Regions from separate parts of the Paraburkholderia sp. JHI2823 genome, predicted to be linked through region 2. Evidence: riboswitches for the same ligand, from Rfam matches in the RefSeq annotation. Region 2 holds a riboswitch; the other holds the start of a gene.
The links. Region 2 has a riboswitch for glycine ahead of gcvT (glycine cleavage system aminomethyltransferase GcvT). Riboswitches for the same ligand answer to the same signal wherever they lie in the genome.
Positions count from the first base shown of each region.

Region 1 (6,359 bases), on a different contig from region 2:
CATTTGGGTTTGCGTGCCGTTGCCGGTGTCGATGCCTCAGCGCCGATGCTCGCTGCGTGCGTGAAAGATGAAGCCGATGGAATTCAGCAGCAGCTGTGCCGCGAGAATCGGCGTAGTGCCTGCCGGGTCGTATGCGGGAGCCACCTCCACGAGGTCCATGCCCACGACGTTGCCGTGGCTGCGGCGCGCGAGTCCCTGGATGATTTCGAGCACTTCGTAGTAGGTGAAGCCGCCATGGCTCGGCGTTCCCGTGCCCGGTGCGATGGACGGATCGAAGCCGTCGATGTCGATCGTGATGTAGTAGGCCCGGCCTTCAGGAATCCGCGCCAGCACGCCCTCCGCCCCGAGCCGGCGCACGTCGCGCACGGAGAGAATGTCGGAGCCCGCTGCGCGCGCGGCGTCGTAATCGCTGCGGTTCGACGACGAAACGTTACGGATGCCGAGTTGCGTCATGCCGCTGATGTGCTGCATTTCCGAGGCACGCCGCAGCGGATTGCCGTGCCCGTAGCGCACGCCATGCCGCTCGTCGACGAAATCCAGATGCGCGTCGAAGTGCACGATGTGGATCGGACCGCGTCCCTCGAACGCCTGGATCACGGGCGCGTGAATCGAATGATCGCCGCCCAGCGTCACAGGCATCGCGCCGTTCGCGAGAATCTTGCGCACCGCGCTTTCGATGTTGGCATTGCTCGCGGCCATGTCGGTATGGACGATGTCGGCGTCCCCCACGTCGACCATGCGCACTTGGTCGCGCGTCAGATAGAGCGCGTCGTCTTCGTGATCGTACACGCCCGAGTGGCCGAACGAGAACAGCGTGGACGCCTCGCGGATGCTGCGCGGCCCGAAGCGCGCGCCCGAACGCCATTGCGTACCCATATCGTTCGGCGCGCCAAGGATCGCCACGTCGGCATCGATACGGTCCCAGTCGAGGCAGACCGGTGATTTCGCGAACGTGCAATGTCCCACGAACGGTAAGTCGAGCCGCCCGGTTTCGTACGTGTTGCCCGGCATGAGTGTCTCCGTGTGTGAATGGCCAGGTCATCCAGCCAAGGATCGGTGTACGACCCGGTTTTTGTCGGGCCGCCGTTTTGAGACACTATGTGCGCAATCTTTTTGAACAGAAATCCCAGGGATCAGATGTTCATATCGGAATTTCCGAAGCAAGCGATCAGGGGGAACGCAGGCAATGATTCAACTGCAGGACGTGGATCTCAAGCTAATCAGGGTTTTCATGCATGTCGTGCGATGCGGCGGCTTCTCCGCGGCCCAGGCGACCCTGAACGTCAGCCAGTCGACCATCAGCGAGCAGATGACCACGCTCGAAACGCGTCTCGGCCTCAAGCTGTGCGAGCGCGGCCGCGGCGGCTTCCGTCTCACCGAGCACGGACTCGCGACCTATGAGGCAGCCCAGCGCCTGCAGGTCGCCGTGGAGGCGTTCTGCATGGAAACGGACGCGTTAAAGCAACATATCGCGGGAAGGCTCTACCTCGGCATCATCGACAACACGGTGACGGATACCGCTTCGCCGCTGCCGCAGGCGTTGCAGAAGTTCGTCTCGCGCGGTGACGACGTGCACGTCGACGTCTATATCGGCATGCCAGCGGAACTCGAGGAGCGGGTGCTGGACGGCAGGCTGCATGTCGCGATCGGGCATTTCCCGATACACGTGCCAGGCCTGAACTACACCGAGCTCTATCTCGAGCCCGACGGTCTCTATTGCGGCAGGGGGAACCCGCTCTTTGCGAGCGCACGGGAAGGCGGCGACCAGACCGAAGCGATCGCCGCGAGCCGCATCGCCGCGCGCGGCTACCTGCAGCAGCACGATCTGAAGATGCTCAGCGCGAGCAAAGCCGCGGCGACCGTCGACAACGTCGAGGCGCAGGCGATCTTGATCCTTTCCGGCGCGTATATCGGATTCCTGCCTAACCACTACGCAACACGTTGGGTCGAGCGCGACGAAATGCGGCGAATCGGCCCCGGGCAATTTGGCATGCAGTCGCCGTTCTGCGCAGTGACGCGCCGGGCTTCCGCTGTGCCTTCGATCCTGCAGGCGTTCATGGTCGATCTGCATGAAGTCTGGCTGAGCGAGCGACCGGGCAAACACGAGGACGAAACGAAGCCTGCACGCCGCAGGTAAAGGCGGCGCGGCATGTCCGGCAACCGCGAAGACGCATGAAATGGCGCTCGCACGCCGTGGGCATGCGGGCGGCCATTGCGCCGCAGGCTGCTCTCAGGACACCGCGAGGCGCACTCCCCGTGAACTGCCGGCGGCGCCCTCGATCAGCGCGGCGACGTTCTCCGCCGTTGCCGCCGACAAAGTCCAGCCGAGGTGCCCGTGCCCCGTGTTGTAGAACACGCCCGGCATGCGTCCCCTGCCGACCTTCGGCAGCATGCTCGGCAACATCGGCCGTAGGCCCGCCCACGGAATCACGCGCGAGGTGTTGATCTGCGGGAACAGGCTTCGGGTCCACTCGACGAGCGGCGCGACGCGATCCGCGCGGATGTCGCGGTTGAAGCCGTTGATCTCGGCCGTTCCGGCCACGCGGAACCGGTCGGCGCCCAGCCGACTCGTGACGATCTTGGCGCTCTCGTCGAGCAGGCTGACCCACGGCGCGGCGCGCTGGCTGATCTCGTCGTCGAGACATACGGTGATCGAATAGCCTTTTACCGGATAAACGTTCACGTGGTCGCCCAACATCGACGCGAATGCACGGCTGTTCACGCCCGCGCAGACGACGATTCGGTCGAACGCTTCGTCATGCGAATTACCTTGTTCCAGCGTGGAGAGCGTGAAAGCGCCGTCCGAACCGCGCCGGATTGCATCGATCTGCGTGTCGTAATGGAACTCGACGCCGAGCCGCACGCACGCGTTCGCAAGGCCGCGCGTGAACTTGTGGATGTCGCCGGTGGAATCGGATGGCGTGAAGAAGCCGCCGAAAAAAGCGCCCTCCAGTGCCGGTTCGATCTGCCGGATCTCGGCTGCCGTCACGGGCCGGCGATCGAGTCCGCCTTCGTTCAGGATGGCGTTGACCTTCGAGGCCGTGTCGAAGCTCTTGCGGTCCTTGTAGATGTGCAGGATGCCGCGCTGCTCCAGGTCGAACTCGATCCCTTCCTTGCGCGCCGTGTCGAACAGGTGCTCACGGGCCGCAATCGCGAGGCGCACCGTCTCGAGCGTGTTCGCGCGATAGTTTGGGATCTGCCGCAGGAACTCGGCCATCCACGTGTATTTGTGCCAACCTGGCAGCGGATTCACGAGCAGCGGCGCGTCACGCGTGAGCATCCAGCGCAGGCCTTTGAGGACCGTGGCGGCGCTGTTCCAGACTTCGGCGTTGCTCGCGGACAGCTGGCCGCCATTCGCGAAGGAGGTCTCCATCGCGCTATAACGATGGCGTTCGAACACCGCAACGCGAAAACCACGTTTTGCAAGGGCGTAAGCGGTCGTGACGCCGGTAATTCCGGCGCCAATGATGGCGATTCGTGACATGACATGGTCCCGATTAGATTGAGCACTGTCGTTTCCGACACCAGTGCCCCATCTGTCCATGGACCTGAGAGTTTCTTCCTGCCGCGCGCTCGATCCGGCGGGCAGGAATCTCCTTCGGTGGGCGCGTTCGCGCCGCTCTCCAGATGTTCTCGCCGCAGGGGTCCTTTTGCCTGAGAGTTTCCGGGGCGGTTGCTCCGTCGGCGCCGTCACACGCTTTCGCAGTGACGGTCTCTCCCGCTGCAGCTCATCGAACAGTGCAAAGATAGCGGCAAGATAATCGGCCTGCAAGCGGTATTTTTCACGGTCAATTGTGCTGAGCGACGTTTGAAAGGCTCGTCAAGCGCCCATGAGTCGCTGTCGCTTCCGACTTGCGCACACAAACAGCACGGGCAGTCGCTTGCCAACCCGAAGCTGCAGATCAGCAAGCGAGGAAACCTGCCATTGGAACGCCCGCAATACTCCGGATCCCGACGAAGAAGCTACGCACGGAATTCGGCCATTGCTGACGCTCAGGTGTCGCCCCTCGTGAGGCAGCTTCAGGCGCAGTCCCGTCATTCAAACCTCCACGACCACGAATTTCGGGTCTAACTCTCAGCGGATGCGTACTTGCGCCCCCCTTCGGTCATTCAAGCTTGTGTAGTCTCGATGTCCGTTCAGGACGTCACACCGGCCACTCAGATATTTGCGCGATCAGCGGCGGTAGCGTACGAGACCTGGCTAGCTCTATTGTCAGCCGCCACGGCTTGTGCGCGTGACGCACTTTCGCGACCGAAAGCCAGATGGGCGCCGGTTAGACTGCGCTTGCCACCGCCCGCGGCGATCGTATCGCACACGCCTCCCTCACTCGAGGTCAAGCCGCGCCCCCATCTCGACTACACGGTTAGGCGGCACCTTCAGGTGGTTGGTCGCGTCCAGTTCATTTTTGCGCAGCAGAATAAAGAGACTCAACAGCAAACGGCGGCCGGGATTCAGCTTCCTTGATACCGTGAGCGACTCGCGCCCGAGGTAAAACGAGGTGGTCATCGCGTCGTACGCCTCTCGTCCGGCTTTCTGCAAGGCTTGTTCAAGTAGGTCCGGCACGTCGAGCGACTCCAGATAACCGTAGCGCCCCACAATGCGAATGAAGCCCTGATCGAAGCACTGCACATCGAACCGGTCCTCCTGCGATACGCGTGGTATCTCCTCGGTCAGCAAGGTCAGCAGAATCACCTGCCGGTGGAGCACCTGATTGTGCTTCAGGTGGTGCAGCAGTGTGGTGGGCACCGAGTCACCGGCGGCCATCAGAAACACGGCTGTGCCCGTAACGCGGTATGGCGTGTCTCTCGCGAGACTTGCGATAAAGACGTCGAGCGGCAAGCCCGAATCACCCCGTGAGCGGCGCATCGCCCGTAGCCCGACCAGCCAGGCTGTCGATACCAGAAACGTGAGGCCGCCGATCGCGAGAGGTAGCCAGCCGCCGTCCGCAAACTTCAACGCATTGGCCGCGACAAACGCTGCGTCCACCACCATGAAAACCCCGGCGACGAGTCCGACGCGCCACACAGGCCACTTCCACCGCACGTGCGCGAATGCCGCGAAAAGCATGGTCGTGATCGCCATGGTGGTCGACACCGCAATGCCAAACGCCGCCGCAAGACTGTCCGAGGAGCGGAAGAGCAGTACCACGCCAATGGTCCCGGCCATGAGCAGCCAGTTCAGACCGAGCAGGTAGATCTGTCCGGCCGTGCTCGACGACGTGTGCCTGACCGTCACGCGAGGCGAAAGGCCGAGTTGTGCCGCCTGTCGCGTGAGAGAAAAGACTGCGGAAATCAGTGCCTGCGCCGCGACGATGGTCGCGAGCGTTGCCAGGACCACCATGGGATACAGTCCCCACGTGGGGACGGTCGTATAGAAGGGCCGCGATGCTGCGCCGGGATTGCGCAACAGAAGCGCGCCCTGTCCGAGATAGCTGGCAGTCAGCGCGGGCAGTGCCAACCCGTACCAGGCCAGACGTATGGGTCTGGCGCCAAAGTGCCCCATGTCGGCGTACAGCGCCTCGCCGCCGGTCAGGCACAGCACCACGGCTCCCAGCGCGAGAAAGCCCCGGAAACCGTTGTGCATGAAGAAGATGGCACCGTTGATGGGGTTGAACGCTGCAAGAATGCCGGGCGCTTCCGCAATGGATGCAACGCCGAGGACGAAGATCACGACAAACCAGATGGCTAGTACCGGACCGAATGCCACCCCGACCTTGCCCGACCCGAGGGGCTGAACGGCGAAGAGCGCGACGAGGATCACCACCGTGATCGGCACGACATAGTGCGAGAAGGCCGGTGTCGCGATCTCGATCCCTTCCACCGCGCTGAGCACGGAGATCGCCGGCGTGATGACGCCGTCGCCATACAGCATCGCCGTACCGAACATCGCGAGGAACACCCAACGCAGCGCAGCCCGCCGTGTCTCTCGTCCGGTACGCTCTCCCACCAGCAATGCGAGCAGTGCCAGCAATCCGCCTTCGCCGTGGTTGTCGGCCTGCATCAGAACGAGAACGTACTTGACGCTCACCATGAGGATCAGCGACCACAGGAAGAGGGAAACGATTCCCACCACGTTTTCCGGCGTCGCGGCCACGCCACGCGCACCATTGAACGCTTCCTGCAATGCGTAGAGAGGACTCGTGCCCAGGTCGCCGAAGACGATGCCGAGCGCGGCGAGTGCGAGCGATGCCATAGCGGTGGCTGCGTGGGCGGACGGCGGCGCATGGGGAGGACTTGTGTTCTTTCCGCGCTGGTCAGCCGGTTCGACGCTGGCGTTAGTTGGGTTCGACATGTTAACCAAGCTTGGGTCGTTTAAAACCACTGCAAATCGCAGCCATCCGTGCGCGGATTTTGCACCA
Region 1 covers NZ_JAYMRY010000021.1:106,430-112,788, forward strand. Annotated here, with positions in the region: gene speB (agmatinase) at 37-1,011, opposite strand; gene VSR34_RS22205 (LysR family transcriptional regulator) at 1,187-2,137, shown strand; gene VSR34_RS22210 (D-amino acid dehydrogenase) at 2,231-3,484, opposite strand; glycine riboswitch at 3,633-3,731, opposite strand; gene VSR34_RS22215 (KUP/HAK/KT family potassium transporter) at 4,325-6,359, opposite strand, start outside.
Region 1: another riboswitch for glycine. It lies ahead of VSR34_RS22210 (D-amino acid dehydrogenase); the one in region 2 lies ahead of gcvT (glycine cleavage system aminomethyltransferase GcvT).

Region 2 (6,359 bases):
CGCACCGCTTCGCTTTGGGCGGGATTCAGGCCTGCGGACATCGTTGCTGGATTGGAAAAACGGGTGGTACGGCTGGGACGCGTGCGGATTTTCGTGGCGCTGCGGCGTCGGCTGAGAACGCCGACGCCCGGCAATCCGCACGGCGCGAGGCATGCGGACATCTCGCCCTCGCGCGGGAGGTGCGATGTTAACACGGCGCGGCGCTGCGCCGATGTCGCCCCCGATCTTCACGCGCCTCGCGGCCCTCGCCTCACCCCGCTCCCGCGGGCGCGCCGTGCCACAATAACGCCCTTCCGTCACCCGCGGCCGTGGCTCGCGCCGCGCCGCTCATTCAGCGGGGCCCTCCGGTTCCGTCGCTGAAAAAGAGGAAGCGCCAAATGACTGCAACGCAGACTGCACCGCTGCAAATCGGCCTGATGGGCTACGGCTTCGCCGGCCAGACCTTCCATGCCCCGGTGATCGCCCATAGCGGCGCCGCGCAGCTTGCCGCCATCGCGACGAGCCAGGGCGAGCGCGCCCAGGCCGACTACCCGGACGCAGCGATCGTCCCCGACCTCGACGCCCTGCTCTCGATCGACGCGATCGAGTGCGTCGTGATCGCCACGCCCAACGACACGCACTACGACCTCGCACGCCGCACGCTCGAGCGCGGCAAACATGTGCTCGTCGACAAGCCGGTCACGCTCACGGCCGAAGAAGCGCGCACGCTGGCGGCCATCGCGAAGCAGCGCGGCCTCGTTTTCGCGCCGTTCCACAACCGCCGCTGGGACGGCGATTTCCTCACCGTGCGCGAACTGATCGCGGGCGGCCAGCTCGGGCGCGTCACGCACTACGAATCGCACTTCGACCGCTTCCGCCCGCAAGTGAAGCAGCGCTGGCGCGAGGATGCCACGCGCGGCGGCGGCCTGCTCTACGACCTCGGGCCGCATCTGATCGACCAGACGCTCGCGCTCTTCGGCGCGCCCGAATCGATCACCGCCTTCGTCCACACGCGCCGGGACAACGCGAGCGCGCCGGATTACGCGCACCTCGTGCTGCGCTATGCGCACCACGACGCCGTGCTGCACGCCAGCGCGCTCGCCGCGTATGCGCCGCGCTTCGCGATTCACGGCACACGCGGCAGCTATCTGAAGAAGGGCCTCGACACCCAGGAGGATCAGCTCAAGGACGGGCTGCGCCCGGGGCAGCCGGGGTTCGGCGCGGGCAACGAGGCGGGCCGGCTGCACGTGCTGCGCGACGACGGCCAGGAAGCCGATCTCGAGGTGCCCAACGCGGCCGGCAACTACGCGGATCTGTACCGCGCACTCGCCGCTGCGATTCGCGAGGGCAAGGCGTTCCCGGTGAGCCCTCAGGACGCCATCGACGTCATGGCGCTCATCGAGCTTGCGATGCAAAGCGCGCAAGAAGGCCGCACGCTGGCGTTCGTGCGCGAGTCCTGAGCGTCGCCGCGCGGGTCGAGGCGCCGCCCGGCTCGCGTTCGGTTCGCCGCCAACCGAACCGCCCCCGTTTTTCGCCGCCGCCGCGCAGGTCGCACCGCCGATCCGCGCGAGCCAATGCCCGCAAAGCTTCCAGCGGTTTCGCCGCGCCGCGCGCCGAATTTTTCCGCATTGACACAGCCCCGACGCGTCGCGCACAATCGCTGCGCGCGCCGGGAGAGCGCGCCGTTTGCCTTCACTAGTGCAACCGGCGCCGCCGAAGGGGCAACCCACAAACTCTCAGGCAAAAGGACCGTGCGCGCCGGACCGCTGCTTCGCCGCTTCTGCGCTTTCTGCGCGAAGCCAACGAAGCAGCAGAAGGTCCGCAACTCTGGAGAGCGGCAGTAGAACGGGCGGTGGCGCAAAACTAACCGCCCCGCGTTCAGGCTGCCCACCGAAGGGGCGCGCGCCGCAATAAAGGGCGCAATCTCTCAGGTACCGAGGACAGAGGGGCCATGCAAGAATCGACCACGGGCATCGTGCCTGCGGCGCTTCCTGCATGGCCTTTTTCGTTTTCGCGCGATTTTTCGCGACTGCCCGAGGCCCCATGACCGAACTCAAACGCACCCCGCTGAACGACACTCACCGCGCGCTCAACGCCCGCATGGTCGATTTCGGCGGCTGGGACATGCCCGTCAACTACGGCTCGCAGATCGACGAGCATCGCGCCGTGCGCACCGACGCGGGCATGTTCGACGTCTCGCACATGTGCGTCGTCGAGTTTTCGGGCCCGAAGGCACGCGAATTCTTCTCGCGCGCGCTCGCCAACAACGTCGCGAAACTCATCACGCCGGGCAAGGCGCTCTACTCCTGCATGCTGAACCCCGAAGGCGGCGTGATCGACGACCTGATTGTCTACTACTTCGCCGACGACCAGTTCCGCACCGTCGTGAACGCGGGCACGGCCGAAAAAGACATCGCCTGGTTCGAAAAGCTCAATGCCGAAGGCGGCTTCGGCCTCGCCATCACGCCGCGCCGCGATCTCGCGATCGTCGCCGTGCAGGGCCCCAACGCGCGCGAAAAGGTCTGGCAGGTCGCGCCCTCCTCGCGCAGCGCCACGGAAGTTCTCAAACCCTTCAACGCCGCGAAGATCGAGGCGACGCCGTTCGGCGAGCTGATGATCGCGCGCACCGGCTACACCGGCGAAGACGGCTTCGAAGTCGTGCTGCCCGCCACCGCCGTGTGCGAGTTCTGGGACGCCCTCCAGCGCCAGGGCGTGAAGCCCTGCGGCCTCGGCGCGCGCGACACGCTGCGCCTCGAAGCGGGCATGAACCTCTACGGCCAGGACATGGACGACGGCGTCTCGCCGCTCGACGCGGGCCTCGCCTGGACCGTCGACATGAAAGAGCCGCGCGATTTCGTCGGCCGCCCGGCGCTGGAGGCGAACGGCTCGCGCATGGCCTTCGTCGGCCTGATCCTGCAGAAGGAAAACGGCAAGGCGGGCGGCGTGCTGCGCGCGCACCAGAAGGTGCTCACGCCGCACGGCGAGGGCGAGATCACGAGCGGCACGTTCTCGCCGACCATGCAGGAATCCATCGCCTTCGCGCGCGTGCCGAAGGGCGTGCAGCCGGGCGACGTCGTGCAGGTGCAGATCCGTGACAAGGCCCTTCCCGCAAGCGTGGTAAAACTGCCGTTCGTGCGCAACGGCAAGGTGCTCGTCGCCTGATCCGCAAGGATTTAAGCCGCGCACGCCCTCCCCTTTTTCAAGCAACAAGCGAACCAAAATTCGCCGAACCACGCACTGGAGCAACCCATGAGCATCCCGGCCGATCTGAAATACACCGAATCGCACGAGTGGATCCGCACCGAAGCCGACGGCACGCTGACCGTCGGCATTACCGACCATGCGCAGGAAGCGCTGGGCGACATCGTCTTCCTCGAGCTGCCTGACGCGGGCCGCGCGGTCGCCGCCGGCGACGCCGTCGCCGTGATCGAGTCGGTCAAGGCCGCCTCGGACATCTACGCGCCGGTCGCAGGCGAGATCATCGAGTCGAATACGTCGCTCGTCGATACGCCCGACCAGGTCAACGGTGCGCCGTACGAATCGTGGCTCTTCAAGATCAAGCCCGCCGCCGACGCCAAGCTCGATGCGCTGATCGACGCCGCAGCCTACGAAAAGGCCATCGGCGCTTAACTCCCGTAACCGCAACGGCGCGGCGGCGCGCTCGCCACGCGCACCGCCCGCGCCCGCAGGAACCCCCATGAAGCTCGAACACCCGGATCGTCTGATGAACTCCCCGCTCTCGCTTGCTGCGCTCGAAGCGCACGACGCTTTCGCCGCCCGCCACATCGGCCCTGACACGGCCGACCAGCAGGCGATGCTAGACGCGCTCGGCTTCGCCTCGCGCGCCGCGCTGATCGATGCGGTGATTCCGGCGAAGATCCGCCGCAAGGAGACGCTCCCGCTCGGGCCGTTCTCGCAGCCGCGCTCGGAAGCCGAGGCGCTCGCCGCCCTGCGCGCGCTCGCGGACAAGAACCAGGTGTTCCGCTCGTACATCGGGCAGGGCTACTACGACACGCACACGCCAGCCGTCATCCTGCGCAACGTGCTCGAAAACCCGGCGTGGTACACCGCGTACACGCCCTACCAGCCGGAAATCTCGCAGGGCCGCCTCGAAGCCCTCCTGAACTTCCAGCAGATGATCACCGACCTCACGGGCCTCGCGATCTCGAACGCCTCGCTGCTCGACGAAGCCACCGCCGCCGCCGAAGCCATGACGCTCGTGCAGCGCGTGTGCAAGTCGAAGTCGAACGTGTTCTTCGTCGCCGACGACGTGCTGGCGCAGACGATCGAGGTCGTCAAGACGCGCGCGAAGCCGATCGGCATCGAGGTGAAGGTCGGTCCCGCCGCTGAGGCCCCCAGTGCAGGCGCCTTTGGCGTGCTGCTGCAATATCCGGGCGTGAACGGCGACGTGCGCGACTACCGCGCGCTCGCGCAAGCCGTGCATGCAGCCGGCGGCTCGGTGATCGCCGCCGCCGACCTGCTCGCCCTCACCGTGCTCACGCCCCCGGGCGAATGGGGCGCAGATGTGGCCGTGGGCAATTCGCAGCGTTTCGGCGTGCCGATGGGCTTCGGCGGCCCACACGCCGCGTATCTCGCGGTGAAGGACGAATTCAAGCGCCAGATGCCGGGGCGCCTCGTCGGCGTGACCGTCGATGCGCAAGGCAACCCGGCGCTGCGCCTCGCGCTGCAAACTCGCGAACAGCACATCCGCCGCGAGAAGGCCACCTCGAACGTCTGCACGGCGCAGGCGCTGCTCGCGATCATGGCGAGCATGTACGCCGTCTATCACGGCCCGCAAGGCCTCAAGCGCATCGCGCAGCGCGTGAACCGCGTCGCCGCGATCCTCGCCGCCGGTGCGAAGCAGTTGGGCTACACGCTCGTCAACGAGTCGTTCTTCGACACGCTCACGTTCGAAGCCGGCCCGCGCACCCAGGCGCTGCACGACGCCGCCCTCGCGCGCGGCATGAACCTGCGCCACGTGAGCGAGACGCGCGTGGGCGTGTCCGTCGACGAAACCACGACGCGCGCCGATCTCGCCGATCTGCTCGCCGTGTTCGCGCAAGGCGCCTTCGCGGAGGAAGCGCCCTCGGTCGACAAGCTCGACGCCGAACTCGCCGCGAGCGCCACGGCAACGTTCCCGGCCGCGCTCGTGCGCGAAAGCGCATACCTCACGCATCCGGTCTTCAACCGTCATCATTCGGAAACGGAAATGCTGCGCTACCTGCGCAGCCTCTCCGACAAGGATCTCGCGCTCGACCGCTCGATGATCCCGCTCGGCTCGTGCACGATGAAGCTGAACGCGACCTCGGAAATGCTGCCGGTCACGTGGCCCGAGTTCGGCCGCATCCACCCGTTCGCGCCCGCCGAGCAGACCGTCGGCTACCGTGAGATGGTCGACCAGCTCGAGCAGATGCTCGTGGCCGCGACCGGTTACGCCGCCGTCTCGCTGCAGCCCAACGCGGGCTCCCAGGGCGAGTACGCAGGCCTGCTCATCATCCATGCGTACCATGCCTCGCGCGGCGAAGGCGATCGCAACGTCTGCCTGATCCCCGCTTCGGCGCACGGCACGAACCCCGCGTCGGCGCAAATGGCCGGCATGCAGGTCGTGGTCGTGGCGTGCGACGCACAAGGCAACATCGACCTCGCCGACCTCAAGGCCAAGGCCGAACAACACGCGGCGAAGCTCGCGGCGATCATGATCACGTACCCGTCCACGCACGGCGTGTTCGAAGAGAACGTCCGCGAAGTCTGCGAGATCGTGCACGCGCACGGCGGCCAGGTTTATGTCGACGGCGCGAACATGAACGCGATGGTCGGCCTCGCGGCCCCGGGCCAGTTCGGCGGCGACGTCTCGCACCTGAACCTGCACAAGACCTTCTGCATTCCGCACGGCGGCGGCGGCCCGGGCGTCGGTCCCGTTGCCGTGGGCGCGCACCTCGCGCAGTTCCTGCCGAACCAGCTTTCGTCGGGCTACAAGCGCGACGATCACGGCATCGGCGCGGTGAGCGCGGCGCCTTACGGCTCGGCCTCGATCCTGCCGATCTCGTGGATGTACATCGCGATGATGGGCGCGGCCAACCTCACCGCCGCGACCGAAAACGCGATCCTCAATGCGAACTACGTGGCGAAGAAGCTCGCGCCGCACTATCCGGTGCTCTATAGCGGCCCGGGCGGGCTCGTCGCGCACGAATGCATTCTCGATCTGCGCCCCATCAAGGATGCAAGTGGCATCACCGTGGACGACGTCGCCAAGCGCCTGATGGACTACGGTTTCCACGCGCCCACCATGAGCTTCCCGGTGCCGGGCACGCTGATGGTCGAGCCGACCGAGTCGGAGTCGAAGGAGGAGCTGGACCGCTTCGTCGACGCGATGGTTGCAA
Region 2 covers NZ_JAYMRY010000008.1:5,077-11,435, forward strand. Annotated here, with positions in the region: gene VSR34_RS11370 (UvrD-helicase domain-containing protein) at 1-41, opposite strand, end outside; gene VSR34_RS11375 (oxidoreductase) at 378-1,439, shown strand; glycine riboswitch at 1,640-1,740, shown strand; glycine riboswitch at 1,797-1,933, shown strand; gene gcvT (glycine cleavage system aminomethyltransferase GcvT) at 2,023-3,141, shown strand; gene gcvH (glycine cleavage system protein GcvH) at 3,229-3,609, shown strand; gene gcvP (aminomethyl-transferring glycine dehydrogenase) at 3,677-6,359, shown strand, end outside.